DNA from 3 places in the Desulfomarina sp. genome. Region 2 is predicted to be linked to each of the others. Evidence: riboswitches for the same ligand, from Rfam matches in the RefSeq annotation. Region 2 holds a riboswitch; each other region holds the start of a gene.
What was found. Region 2 has a riboswitch for cobalamin ahead of trpD (anthranilate phosphoribosyltransferase). Riboswitches for the same ligand answer to the same signal wherever they lie in the genome.
Positions count from the first base shown of each region.

Region 1: it holds a riboswitch for cobalamin, as region 2 does, so the genes downstream of both, ACXLDX_RS13900 (hypothetical protein) here and trpD (anthranilate phosphoribosyltransferase) in region 2, are expected to answer to the same signal.
Region 3: it holds a riboswitch for cobalamin, as region 2 does, so the genes downstream of both, ACXLDX_RS14040 (sirohydrochlorin cobaltochelatase) here and trpD (anthranilate phosphoribosyltransferase) in region 2, are expected to answer to the same signal.

Region 1 covers NZ_JBPLBA010000251.1:12,041-16,299, reverse strand. The annotation lists gene ACXLDX_RS13915 (sensor histidine kinase) at 1-112, shown strand, start outside; gene ACXLDX_RS13910 (endonuclease/exonuclease/phosphatase family protein) at 70-810, opposite strand; gene hemC (hydroxymethylbilane synthase) at 976-1,905, shown strand; cobalamin riboswitch at 2,157-2,341, shown strand; gene ACXLDX_RS13900 (hypothetical protein) at 2,410-2,616, shown strand; gene ACXLDX_RS13895 (DMT family transporter) at 2,632-3,513, shown strand; gene ACXLDX_RS13890 (DUF533 domain-containing protein) at 3,639-4,259, opposite strand, start outside.
Region 2 covers NZ_JBPLBA010000161.1:7,004-11,262, forward strand. The annotation lists gene cobT (nicotinate-nucleotide--dimethylbenzimidazole phosphoribosyltransferase) at 1-993, opposite strand, end outside; gene ACXLDX_RS09590 (hypothetical protein) at 997-1,206, opposite strand; gene trpD (anthranilate phosphoribosyltransferase) at 1,209-2,327, opposite strand; cobalamin riboswitch at 2,502-2,733, opposite strand; gene ACXLDX_RS09600 (carbon-nitrogen hydrolase family protein) at 2,798-3,589, shown strand; gene ACXLDX_RS09605 (hypothetical protein) at 3,798-4,163, shown strand.
Region 3 covers NZ_JBPLBA010000254.1:2,443-6,701, forward strand. The annotation lists gene ACXLDX_RS14030 (IS256 family transposase) at 1-779, opposite strand, end outside; gene ACXLDX_RS14035 (NAD(P)(+) transhydrogenase (Re/Si-specific) subunit beta) at 778-2,115, shown strand; cobalamin riboswitch at 2,181-2,365, shown strand; gene ACXLDX_RS14040 (sirohydrochlorin cobaltochelatase) at 2,487-3,470, shown strand; gene cobI (precorrin-2 C(20)-methyltransferase) at 3,541-4,259, opposite strand, start outside.

The DNA.
Region 1 (4,259 bases), on a different contig from region 2:
CGGGGGAAGTGTGTCAGTCCGGTCAGTTCTGCACGAAGGCAGTCGTTTTGAGGTCAGACTGCCCCTGGATCAGCTCTCAATACAGGAAAAATCACAGACCAGCGGGGAATGATCGGAGAGTCTGACATCGGGAATATAAAAATTGTCGATACGTATTCCCTCGCTGTGCAGAATAAAATCAATCTGCCGCTGCGGGGCGTGGCTGGGGTGTGAAGGTGCATTGGTCACATTGGCATTTTTCAGGCCGGTTGCGGCCAGAAAAAGACTGAGTTCTCCACTGCCCCAGAATGTATTGAAATCACCGGCAATGATTAGTTCCTTGTCGGTTTTCAGGGTCAGGTTATGCAGGTATTCCAATTGGTTCTGTCTGTGTCTGTATTTTAGAGAGAGGTGGACGATGAAGATGGCGATTTCCTGTAAATCCGTCTGAATGACCAGTCGTTTTACCCCCTGTTCAAAGTAATGAAAGGTATGACTGACAATACCCTGCCGGGTGAGCAGGGCGTTTGACTGCCGGTTGAGCAGAGGAACAATCTGGGCGATGGAATCCCCGGGATATTTATTTTCCACGACGTAATCGAATCCAAGTTTTCTGGCAATGGTTCCGGCCTGGCAGAACTTTCCTGACCTGTAAGAGCCGGAATCCACCTCCACCAGAGCGACAATATCAGGATTGACTGATGAGATAAAATTGATTATCCGTTGGAGATTGACATCCGTTTTTTTAAAGAAACCGGAAAATGGCAGGGGCAGATGATACCCGTTTTTATGCCCCGTTGCGTAACGTATATTATAGAGAAGTAATCGCATATTGATATGATACTGATTTCAATTGCAGTAAGCAAATTGAGTGAGTAATTTGCCCCGGATTTTTTGTAACATTTCCTGCCCGGCTGAGCTTTTACGGGTAATCAGAATATGACCTGGATCCTGCAATTGCGGGATTCAGGTGTGAATTTAATCAGGACCTGACTTATGATAATCATTGGCTCGAGAAAAAGTAAGCTTGCCATGTGGCAGACGCTGACGGTGGCAGATGCGCTGAATGAAAACGGCATGGAGACGCGGATAAACAGTATGGAAACACGGGGAGACAGGATTCTCGATGTTTCTATTGCCAAAATTGGCAGTAAGGGGGTTTTTACTGAAGAGCTGGAAGAACAGCTCGCATCGGGAACAACTGATATTGCCGTGCACAGTGCCAAGGACATGCAGTCCAGTCTGCCGGAGGGATTTGCCCTGATAGCCTTTATGGAGAGGGAAAAGGTCAATGATGTTCTGGTGAGCAGGAACAGAACAATTGACCTTGAGGATCCTTCACGGCCGGTTCGAATCGGGACTTCCTCGGTGAGGAGAAAGGCCCTGCTTCGTCACTATTATCCCCATGTGGAGACTGTGGAGATGCGGGGAAATCTCCAGACCAGGATTGCCAAAATGGACAATGGTGACTGTGATGCCCTGATGCTGGCCTATGCCGGAGTGAAACGCATGAAATATGACGGGCTGATTGTTATGGAATTTGATGAAATGAAATTTATACCTCCCGTCGGTCAGGGGTGCATTGCCATCGAGGCGGCAACTTCCCTGGATTCTGTAAAACTGAGTCGGATTCGTGACTGCCTCAATGACGTTGACAGTGAGGTGTGTCTCCTGGCAGAGCGCGCTTTCCTGAAAAAACTTGAAGGCGGCTGTTCCATACCGGCCTTTGGCCTGGCCGTCCTGGAGGGTAATGAGATTATTCTTCATGCAGGTCTTGCCAGTCTCGACGGGCAGCATATTATCCGTCGAAAGGAGAAGGGAGCCAGGAAAGATGCTGAAAAAATAGGAAAAAGAGCTGGAGAGTATATCCTGGAAAACGGGGGGCGGGAGATGCTGTCTGAGATCCGAAGACAGCAGAAAGACTGAAATCTAAATGTATTTTTCTCACAGAGTTGCTCCTCCTGTGACCAAATGCGATAATTCTTTTATGGTAATTACTCACAGGTACCTCAGCTTTTCACGGTCTCTTTTGTCCGCATAGTAGGCCATAGCGAACAAAAGAGCCTGCAAAAATCTGCGGCACCTGTGAGCAATTACAGTTCAGAGATAATAAAATCACATAATTGCTACCCCTGTGAGTAGTTACCTTTTCTGTTGACTATAAAAAAAGAAAACGATAATCTGAATTGAATCAGGGTGTCGCTGATGTTTGCGACCAAAAGGGAACCCGGTGTAAATCCGGGACGGGCCCGCCGCTGTAACCGGGGACGAAAATCGCACAGGCCACTGAATCTTTTTCGGGAAGGCGCGATGAGTAGGAAGAGCCGGAAGTCAGAATACCTGCCCTGATCATATTACAAGTGCCCCGGGTTTGGGAATACTTGTTGTCGTCTTGTATCTGTGGTGAAATCAGGGCCCCCGGATCAGAAAATGGTTCGGGGATTTTTGTTTCCCGGACATTGTCCAAGAAACACAACTCTGGAGGAAATCATGGATAAGAAAGAATGGGCATATGCAAAACAGGCTGCCCTATCGGCAAAAGACTGGGATGTTTTTCAGGCGATTATCAGAAATTGCAGAAAACTGCTGCATCCACCCATTCGACAGGTTGTCTTCGTGGGGGGAAAAAGAGGGTAAGGAGCCCATGGTCGTGTGACAAAATCCCGATTGCAGGAACTGCTTCCGGTACTGGCTCTGTTGCTGGCCATGGTGCTTTGGGCCAGTTCCTTTATTGCTCTGAAGATTGCCTTTGTGGAGTATGATCCTGTAGTTGTGATTTTCGGGCGAATGCTGGTGGCAACACTCTGTTTTCTCCTGGTGGGCAGGCGTCTTGCCCGATCGCTGGATTATCGTGCCGGAGATTACAGGCTTATACTCTTCATGGCATTTTGCGAGCCGTGTCTCTATTTTATTTTTGAAGCAAAGGCTGTTGAGAATACCACAGCTTCCCAGGCAGGCATGATTACAGCCATGCTTCCTGTTCTGGTGATGGTGGCAGCATCAGTCGTCCTGAAGGAAAAAATAAGCTGGAAAGGATGGATTGGAGCGCTGGTTGCCGTGACAGGGGTCTGCTGGTTGACCCTGGAATCGTCTCCCTCCTCTGATGCACCCAATCCTGTCCTGGGGAACTTTCTGGAGTTTATGGCCATGGTCTGTGCCACCGGCTATACCATTGCCCTGAAACGTCTGACCAGACGTTACTCTCCTTTTCTGCTCACCGCCGTCCAGGCACTTGTCGGCAGTTTCTTTTATTTCCCGCTGCTTTTTCTCCCCGGCACAGTCATGCCTGGTGCCTTTCACCTGTCTTCGGCCCTGGCCATAGTTTACCTGGGAGCGGTCATCACTCTCGGGGCTTACGGCCTCTATAACTATGCCGTAGCATATGTACCCGCCAGCAGAGCCACGTTGTATGTCAATCTCATTCCAGTGTTTACGGTCATACTGAGCTGGATGATTCTCGGAGAAACTTTTTCATTGATTCAATGCGCTGCGGCCATGGTCATAATCGGCGGGGTTTATATCAGCCAGAGGTGACATAAGTCCTCACAGGGATGACAACTATATGATTGTATTATTTTTGCGAGTAGTGGTGAATGACAGTAACCGGCCGGCCGGGAGATTTATAGCCAGTCGATCTACCGGCGAGGCGGCCTGACTATTTATTCCGCCTCAGTCTCTATACCTTTTCTGGTTGCTTCGTCAAGGGCCAGGGCTTCTGCGAACCTGTCAAACCATCGTCTCTCTTCCGGAGTGTCTATGGGTACAGATCGTACTGCCAGGGTATACATTGCTTTGCAGACGGCAGGGTCTGTAATGTTTTCCGTCAGTTCATCAATGGATTTCGGGTTGTGTATTTGTTCCAGCAGAAACTCATTTTCCTTCCCACTCAATTCCGCCTTGCCAAATTGGTCAAGAATTGCCTTCTTTTCATCTTCATCCACATAACCGTCGGCGTAAGCTGCACTGATTATTACCTGGATCATCCTTATTGCCAGTTCATTATTACCAATACCTGCATTTGTTTCCGCAGGAGGAACCGGTGGAGGTGGCGGGCCGGAACCGGGAGGGGGAGGTGGTGTTCCCGGGGAACTTCCAGGTGGGGGTGGAGGGGGAGGAGACTCCTGCTTTCTGTTCTGATCTTTAAAGATTTCAAAAGCGCCGACACCGAGGCCGATTGCGGTCATCAGCCCTCCGCTGGAGGCAATATTTCCCAGCATGGATCCTTTGCCACTGCTGGAACCTATGACTTCCTGCACGAGTTTTCCAAGAAGTTTTTCTGC
Region 2 (4,259 bases):
TGGATAGGTTGCTGACGCAAGCGTTTTTCCAGACCAGTCGATAATGTATTTCAGGGCTTCGCCGGAGAGGATATGTTCCAGTACCCCTTCGACCTCTTCCGGGCCGATGCATTTTTCAACCAGCATTCCCAGGTCATCCTGTCGACGGTGGCAGAATAATACCGCCTCTTTCATATGTTTTCTTCCCGGGCCATAGGCTCCGTGAATTTCCAGTTCTTTATAGTGGATGAGGTTGAGCAGGTTTGTTTCTATCTCTTCATTTTTTTCCAGACCACTGAAATAAACAAGGCGTCCACCCTTGCGCAGTTTGGTGATGCAGAGAGAAAAGGCGATATGGGAATCGCAGCAGTTCAGGGCCAGATCAAAATCAGAAGCAACCGTATCCTTACAGAGATCCAGGTTGTTTTTCTTTGCAAATGCATCGAGTCGGGCGATTTTTTTCTGACTCCGTTCCACGACTGTTACCCGGCAGTTTTGTTCACGGCAGAGAAGCGCCGCGAGCATGCCCACCACGCCGCCCCCGTAAATGATTACCCGTGAATTCTGTTGCACGGGAAATTTTGATAAGCCGTTAATGACGCAGGCAACGGGTTCGGCAAAGGTCAGGAGGCGGGGATCGATTTTTTCCGTGACCGCAATCAGGCTGTCCCGGGGGACGGAGACAAAACTGGCAAAACCGCCATCGGAGTGAAAGCCGATGATCCGCATTTCCTCACAGAGATTTTCCCTTCCCGCCAGACAGTATCGGCACTTTCCACAGGCCTGACCGGGCCAGACGGTATACAGCCTGCCCGAGTTGTCGAAACCCGCAATTTCATGGCCCGGTACCCTGGGCAGTGTCAGGTCGCGATGGCCCTGGTTCCACATCCTGGCATCGGTGCGACAGACTGCGCAGCAGGCAACTTCAAGAATTACATGGTTGTCCTTTTCATGCAGAAACGGGGCGGATGAGGAGAATTCCAGGTTGCGGCGGCCTCTCAGTGAAAGTTGCATGGATCAATCCTCCTGATATATTTTCTCGCTGATTGTCAGCTGCACTATGATGGCTTCTGTTTTTCCTTCGCGCTTGAGTTTTTCCACAAGTTTTTTTACTTTTTCAACCTGTTCCAGCGGAAAAACGGAAGCCTTTGCCATGGCGCAGGGTCTGGCAGTGCCATCCTGAAAACGAAAATAGCTTTCCCCCTCTTTTATAACCAGAAGTTCCATGATCAGTTGACTCCCGCTTCGGCTTTCAGACCGGCAAGTTTTGCCAGCCCCGCAGCCGGATCTTCATTCTGTATTTCAACCCATTTTTCCAGTTGCGTAAGCCCTCGACCCGAGAGAAGAATTTCCCTGGCCCTGTCAACTCCTTCTCTGATTGACGGCACCATTTCCCTGACATAAAAAAGCAGACCGCTGTTTAAAATGACAGCGTCATTACGGGCATCATCACCCTGTCCGGCAAGCAGACGGATCATATTGAGGGAGGCGTCGTGGTGGTTGCTGTCTGCCGCAATGCTTTCAGGATTATGGGTCCGCAGGCCTAAATCTTCGGGAGAAAAAGTCAGTTCCTCAAAATTGCCCTGAAAGAGGTGGATTCCCCTGGTTGATCCGCAGACAGATGCTTCGTCCATCCCCCTGTCGCTGCCCGTGATAGCTCCGTAGACAATAATACCATTCCTGTAACCGATGGCGTCCATGACCTCGGCAACCGGTCTGAGAAGAACGGGAGAGTAGACACCCCGGACAGCGATTCCGGGCAGGGCCGGGTTGGCCAGGGAAGCGGCAATGTTGAGGGGGGAACCGAAACAGATTTGCGAGAGAATACGGCCGAGTGCCATGGGATGAACCCTGGGGCTCATGCCGTTGAAAAGGCCGATACCACACTCCCTGATACTGTTGGCCACCGTGTTGACATCGCATTCCATATCGACACCAAGGCTCTCGGCCATATCCACTGTTCCGCGGGCCGAGGTGATGGCACGGGCACCATGGCGGGCAATATGTATTCCTCCTGCACTGCCCACCAGGGCCGCGGCGGTACTGATATTAAATGTTTTGAAGCTGTCCATGCCGGTTCCGCAGTTATCCACGACTTCCAGGTCGTCCAGAATGACCTTTTCAGTATCGAGGTCATAAACCGCCTGCCAGCCACCGGCAACTTCGGCTGCATTTTCCCCTTTGGCGGTGAGGGCGGCGAGAAAGGCGCCCTGCTGCATTTCCGATACTTCGTTGTTCAGAATCATCTGAAAGGCGGAGAAAGATTCATCCCTGGTCAGGTCTGTTTTGGCAATAAGACGGGTTATCAATTCCCCCAGTATCTTGTTTTTTTCAGTGTTGAACCCCATAATATATATCACTCCTGCAGAAAATGAATGATGCGGAATACGGAGAAATACTGAAAAAAAGCGGGAATCAGGGCTCCGTATCCGGCGGTGGGTATTATCCTGTCATATGGATAATACGAAAAACTTTTCCGAATACAGAGAACTCCAGTGGTTAACTCTGAACGTGGAGCGAAACCGCCTCCACGGGTGCAGGCAGGCTTTCTGACTGACGAATTTACCTGCGGCCGACCGCCTTCCCGGAGAACACTCTCCAGTGACTTATCCTGGAAATCAGGATATGGTATCATTAAAAGAACTGCAGAATTGATATCAGTCGGCGCAGACTTCGAATACAGCAAGGACTGGCTTGTGACGGATTCACACCGTCTTTCCTCTTATTTTCGACACCTGCACCGGTCTTATACCTCTCTTTCTCCAGGAAATCAATATGGAAACAATGTCAGCTGACCAATACTGCCGGGAGGTGCGGAATGAAAATTACTCTTGTTCAGACAGAGGTTTCGATAAACCCCTGGGAAAACCTGGCAACGGCATCGGATGCTGTTCATCTGGCAGCGAATGAGGGGAGTTCTCTCATCGCTTTTCCCGAGACATTTATGGCCCGTCTCGAAAAGGGCATGTCGGCTGCTGAAATAGCCGAACCCTCAGACGGTCCGTTCGTCAGTGGCCTGGCCGAGCTGGCAGAACAGTATGACATAGCCATTGTCTGTGGAGTCTGGCAAAAGATTGAGGATGAAAAAAAGCGGGCAGCCAACAGTGTCGTTGTTCTTGGTCGGGATGGTGGCCTGCGGGCGGAATACCGGAAAATTCATCTCTTTGATGCGCTGAATGTGAACGAGTCGGAACAGATGGTGGCCGGTTCCCTGCCGCCTCCACTCTTTACCTGTGACGGTATCCGATTCGGTCTGGCGATCTGTTACGATCTGCGCTTCCCGGAACTTTTCAGGCATCTGGCTCTCCAGGGGGCTGAAGCGGTGGTCGTACCCGCCGCCTGGTATGGCGGGGTTCTTAAGGAAGATCACTGGCTGACTCTTCTCAGGTCACGGGCCATTGAGAATACACTCTATCTTGCAGGTGTAAACCAATGCTCAGCCCCTTTCTGCGGGCGAAGCACTGTTTTTGATCCCTTCGGTGTTATGCTGGCAGGGGCGGGAGAAACTGAAGCCCTGGTGTCAGTTAATATTGACAAGGAACGTCTGGAGGATATTCGCGCACGGTTGCCGGCTCTCAAACATATCCGCCGTGGTTTGTTTTTCGGCTGAAGACTCGACAATATTGTCGAGCGGTCGGTAGATTGTCGAAAAGTTTTTCTGGAGAGAATGGTGGATATATTATAACATGTTGAATATATGAAAGATAAATTAAACTTATTATCTGGCACGGTTGTTGATAATTCTTTTGGGAACGCACCTGTTCCGGCAGTTAAAAGATCCAGGTGTAAAACAGAATTACCAACAACAGGAGGACAGCATGTTTAACAGGAAAAACCTTTCCAGAGCCTTTCTTATCGCTTCAGCTTTAACCCTTATTTCAGTTCCGGTGATGGCCGGGCATGGCCATGGTCCGGGAGACGGGACGGGAAATGGCGGAGTGGGTCCTGCTGATGGAAGTGGTAACGGGCCCGGCAACGGCGAATGTCTGGCCTATGCCTTCAATATTGACGATCATTCCCTGCTTGCGAGAGGTGGCAACGGCAACGGGGGCGGCAATGGAAATGGTGGTGGCAACGGTAATGGTGGTCATGGTCCCGGAGATGGAACGGGAAATGGTGGTGAAGGTCCGGAGGACGGTAGCGGTTATGGGCCGGGAACGGGTGAGTGTCTTGTAACCACTTGATTTTACGGGTATGGCTGAGTCAATCGGCTTAGCCATACCGTTTTTAACCCGAAAACAGTATTTCAGAAATTGAAAAGTTTATATAAATTCATCCTC
Region 3 (4,259 bases), on a different contig from region 2:
ACACGGGCATTGGAAAATTCTTCCCGAAATACTTTCTCAAGACCTGGAAGACCATCCATGATACCAAGTTGAACAACACTTCCGTCCAGACCTCTTTCTTTGAGGTCTTTGAAAAACTCTCTCCAGATAACTGACGATTCTTTGTCGCCGGCTTGAAGACTGAGAACCAACTTCTGACCCGTCTCGTTCACTCCTATTGCTGCCAGTACGGGGGTCAGTTCAACTGACTGGCAATATCGCATCGGGAAATTGACACCATCGATGAAAATATATTTGATTTTTTCCTGAGAAAGGTCTCTACGTCTCCATTTTTCCACAGACTCGGACAATTCAGAATTCACATTACTGATCTCTGTTGGAGAAATGGATCTTCCAATAAGTCTGCGTGAAAGCATTGATAAACTGCGTGTACTGATACCAGCAAGAAACATCATGCTCATATCACGACTGATTTCTTTTTCGTACTGTTTGCTCCGAGGAAGAATTTGTGTGTTATATTTTCCAGCCCTGTCACGAGGAACCTTGACTTTTACTTCTCCTATTCCCTTAAGAGCAAATTTCCTTTTATATGAACCATTACGGTGGTTTGATTCTCCATCTTGACGCTCATATGGTTCTCTGCCAAGAAAATTACTCATCTCTGCTTTCATAATAGAAGACAAGTACTCACCTACGGTCTGCCGCAGATCAACACGGATCATCTCAAACAGTGATTCTGGTTGCTGTTGAATCTCGTTGAATATTTCTACAACTTCAGGTACGCTGATTTCCACTTTCATGGCGCTTCTCCTTTTAGGTTTGATCTTTTTGCGAATTTCAAAACCGTATTATAGGAAAAGCGCCTTTTTTCTGCCTCTTATAATTTCACACAATATATTTTACACTACCATTCTCATCGGTGGATCCATTGGCCTGGTTCTGGCCGGAAAAGTAAAGATGACTCAAATGCCGGAGCTGGTTGCAATCCTGCACAGCCTGGTCGGCTTAGCCGCAGTGCTTGTCGGATTTGCCAATTTCCTGGATCACGACCCTGCGCTTGTCGGGACGGACAGAACCATCCATGACATAGAAACCTACCTGGGCATATTTATTGGAGCCCTCACCTTTTCAGGATCAATAATCGCCTTCCTCAAGCTCAGTGGTAAAATCGGCGGCAAACCTCTGCTGCTCCCGGGCCGGCACTGGCTCAATCTTGCTCTGCTTGTCGGCGCCCTCACCTTATGTACCGGTTTTGTGAGACAATCCGCTGCGGGAGGTGGCACATCTTCACTTGTCATGATGACCATAATCGCTCTCGTTTTCGGCGTGCATATGGTTATGGCGATTGGTGGAGCCGATATGCCGGTGGTCGTTTCCATGCTGAACAGTTATTCGGGCTGGGCGGCAGCTGCAACCGGATTCATGCTGAATAATGACCTGTTGATCGTGGTCGGCGCCCTTGTAGGAAGCAGTGGTGCCATTCTCAGTTATATAATGTGCCGGGCAATGAATCGTAAGTTCATCTCCGTTATCGCCGGAGGTTTCGGGACATCGGGAGGCAAGGCTGCATCAGCACCGGAAGGAGAAGCCGGGAACATTATCCCTGTTGAAAGTGCAGAGGTGGCTGAGTTACTGCTTAATGCCGAAGAAGTAATGATTATTCCCGGCTACGGTATGGCGGTGGCCCAGGCTCAACATACCGTGCATGAAATAACCAGAAGACTGCGCGCTGAAAATATCAATGTCCGTTTCGGCATCCATCCGGTGGCCGGTCGTATGCCCGGCCATATGAACGTCCTCCTTGCTGAAGCGAAAGTTCCATATGACATCGTTTTTGAACTTGATGAAATCAATGATGACTTCCCGGATATTGATGTTTCCGTGGTCATTGGTGCCAATGACATAGTAAATCCGGCAGCCCAGGAAGTACCTGACAGCCCCATCGCAGGAATGCCGGTACTCGAATGCTGGAAGAGTAAAACCACCATCGTTTTGAAACGATCCATGGCAACAGGCTATGCAGGGGTATCAAACCCTCTCTTTTACAAGGAAAACACGCGGATGCTCTTCGGCGACGCCAGGGAAAGTCTGGACAGTGTGCTGAAAAATCTCAACCAGGAGAATGTTCGGGAATAGGCCTCTTTTCACAGTTCTTTCTCCCCAAGTATCAGACACCCTTGACTTGCCGTTCTGTTTTGAGTACAGTTACACCGTTTTCAGGTATCCGTAAATACGGATGAAAAGGGAACCCGGTTAAATTCCGGGACGGGCCCGCCGCTGTAACCGGGGACGAATTCCGCATGATGTCACTGTCTGATTCAGATGGGAAGGCGCGGAAGGAGAAAGATCCGGAAGTCAGAAGACCTGCCTGAGACATGTCTGCGTTCCAGGCAGGGAAACAGACAACGGCACATCTGGGATAAAGAAGGGACATCCCGGATCAATTTTAATAATTGGTCCGGGATTTTTTCGTTTATCTCAGGGCCGCTTGAAAGGGAGATTTTTTCATGAAGCTGAAAACCGTTTTTCTCACGGCTGCTGTTGTAAGCATATTTGCCGTACAAACCGTATCCGCAGGGGAACATAAAGTGGAGCATAAAAATGGTGTTGTTCTGGCCATGTTCGGCACCACGGTTGAACCGGCCCTGCAGGGGCTGCTGAACATCAGGGAAAAAATGGCCAAAGCGTACCCGGACACTCCTGTACGTTTTGCCTTCACATCCAATATCATCCGCCGCATCTGGCAGAAACGGGCCAAAGACCCGGCCTACATTAAAGCACATCCGGAAATACCCGCAGAAATCCTGCACGTCCAGGGACCACTGGCAACTATTGCCAATTTTCAGGATGACGGCTATGACACTATAATTGTCCAACCCACCCATATCGCTCCGGCGGAGGAATTCCTCGATCTCAGCAGTTATGTCAAGGCAATTGGCTCCATTGACACCATCAAGAAAAAATTCAAACCGTTCAACAAACTTGTCATCGGCCGGCCCATGCTCGGTACTTTCGGTGTTACACACCCCTATGATGAGGATATCAAGAGAGCGGTCAAGGCCATGAAGGAAGATGTGGATCGCGCCAGAGCTAAAAAAGCCGCACTGGTTTACATGGGACACGGTAACGACTTCTTCCCCTCGGGCGGTTCATATCTCCAGTTTGCCCACGAAATGAACCAGGCGTATCCCGATGTACTCACCATAGTGGGTACTGTTGAAGGATATCCAGGTGTTACGGAAGTTATAAATAAGTTAAAACACGCGGGCGTTAAAAACGTTTATATCCGGGCTTTCATGATCGTCGCGGGCGACCATGCCCGTAACGATATGGCAGGGCCCGAGGAAGATTCCTGGAAATCTCTTATGGAAAAAGAAGGCATCACCGTACACCCCTACCTGCACGGAATGGGAGAAAATGACAAAATTGCCGAGATTTACGTGCGGCACGCAGCGGACGCGGCCAAAGACGCGGGAATTGAGTTGAAATAGTGATGCGTTGAGATCTTGTGCGGACGCCCCGGTGCCCGCACAAAAATGAGGATGAGAACAGTTTCAGGATTCAGGTTTTACGCACAATTATCGTTGAGAAATAGTGTATCTCTCTGCCGACAGCCTGGCTGATATCACTCCATATTTTCTGATCGCCGAGGCTGCACCTTTCAACCAGCACCGCCTTATGGAGGAGGTCGAGCCTGTCCAGCAGTCCCGCAAGTCTCGCCATGACCTTGTGAACCTTCATAAAAACAATGGTATCACTGGCTTCAAGTATTTTTTCAATCTCGCAGTCTTCAAAGGTGGCAGGAATGACAACAAGTTTTTCATCACCGAGACAGAGGGGCGTCGCAGTGACCGCCGATGACGCGCCAATGGCGGAAACACCCGGAACGATTTTTACGCTGAAAGGATGACCGAGTTTCTCCAAGGTCTCGCAGACATAAAAGCCCGTACTGTAAATAGCAGGATCACCCAGGGTGGGAAAAGCCACATCCTTCCCCGATTGAAGGTAAGCGAGGATGGTTTCGGCGGCTTCCCGCCAGGCATTGTCCACCTCAGTCTCCGGTCTTTTCCCCCTGTGCACCTGTTTCATGGGGAAATGATGGGACAGAATTGTTTTCCCGGTGGACTCCACCTCTCCTGCGGCTATACTGAGAGCCATACTCCCGCCATGCTTATAGGCTGACGGTACAAACCAGATGTCACATTTTTCCAGAGTCCGCACCGCTTTCAGCGTCATCAATTCAGGATCACCGGGACCAACGCCGATCAGATAAAATGTAC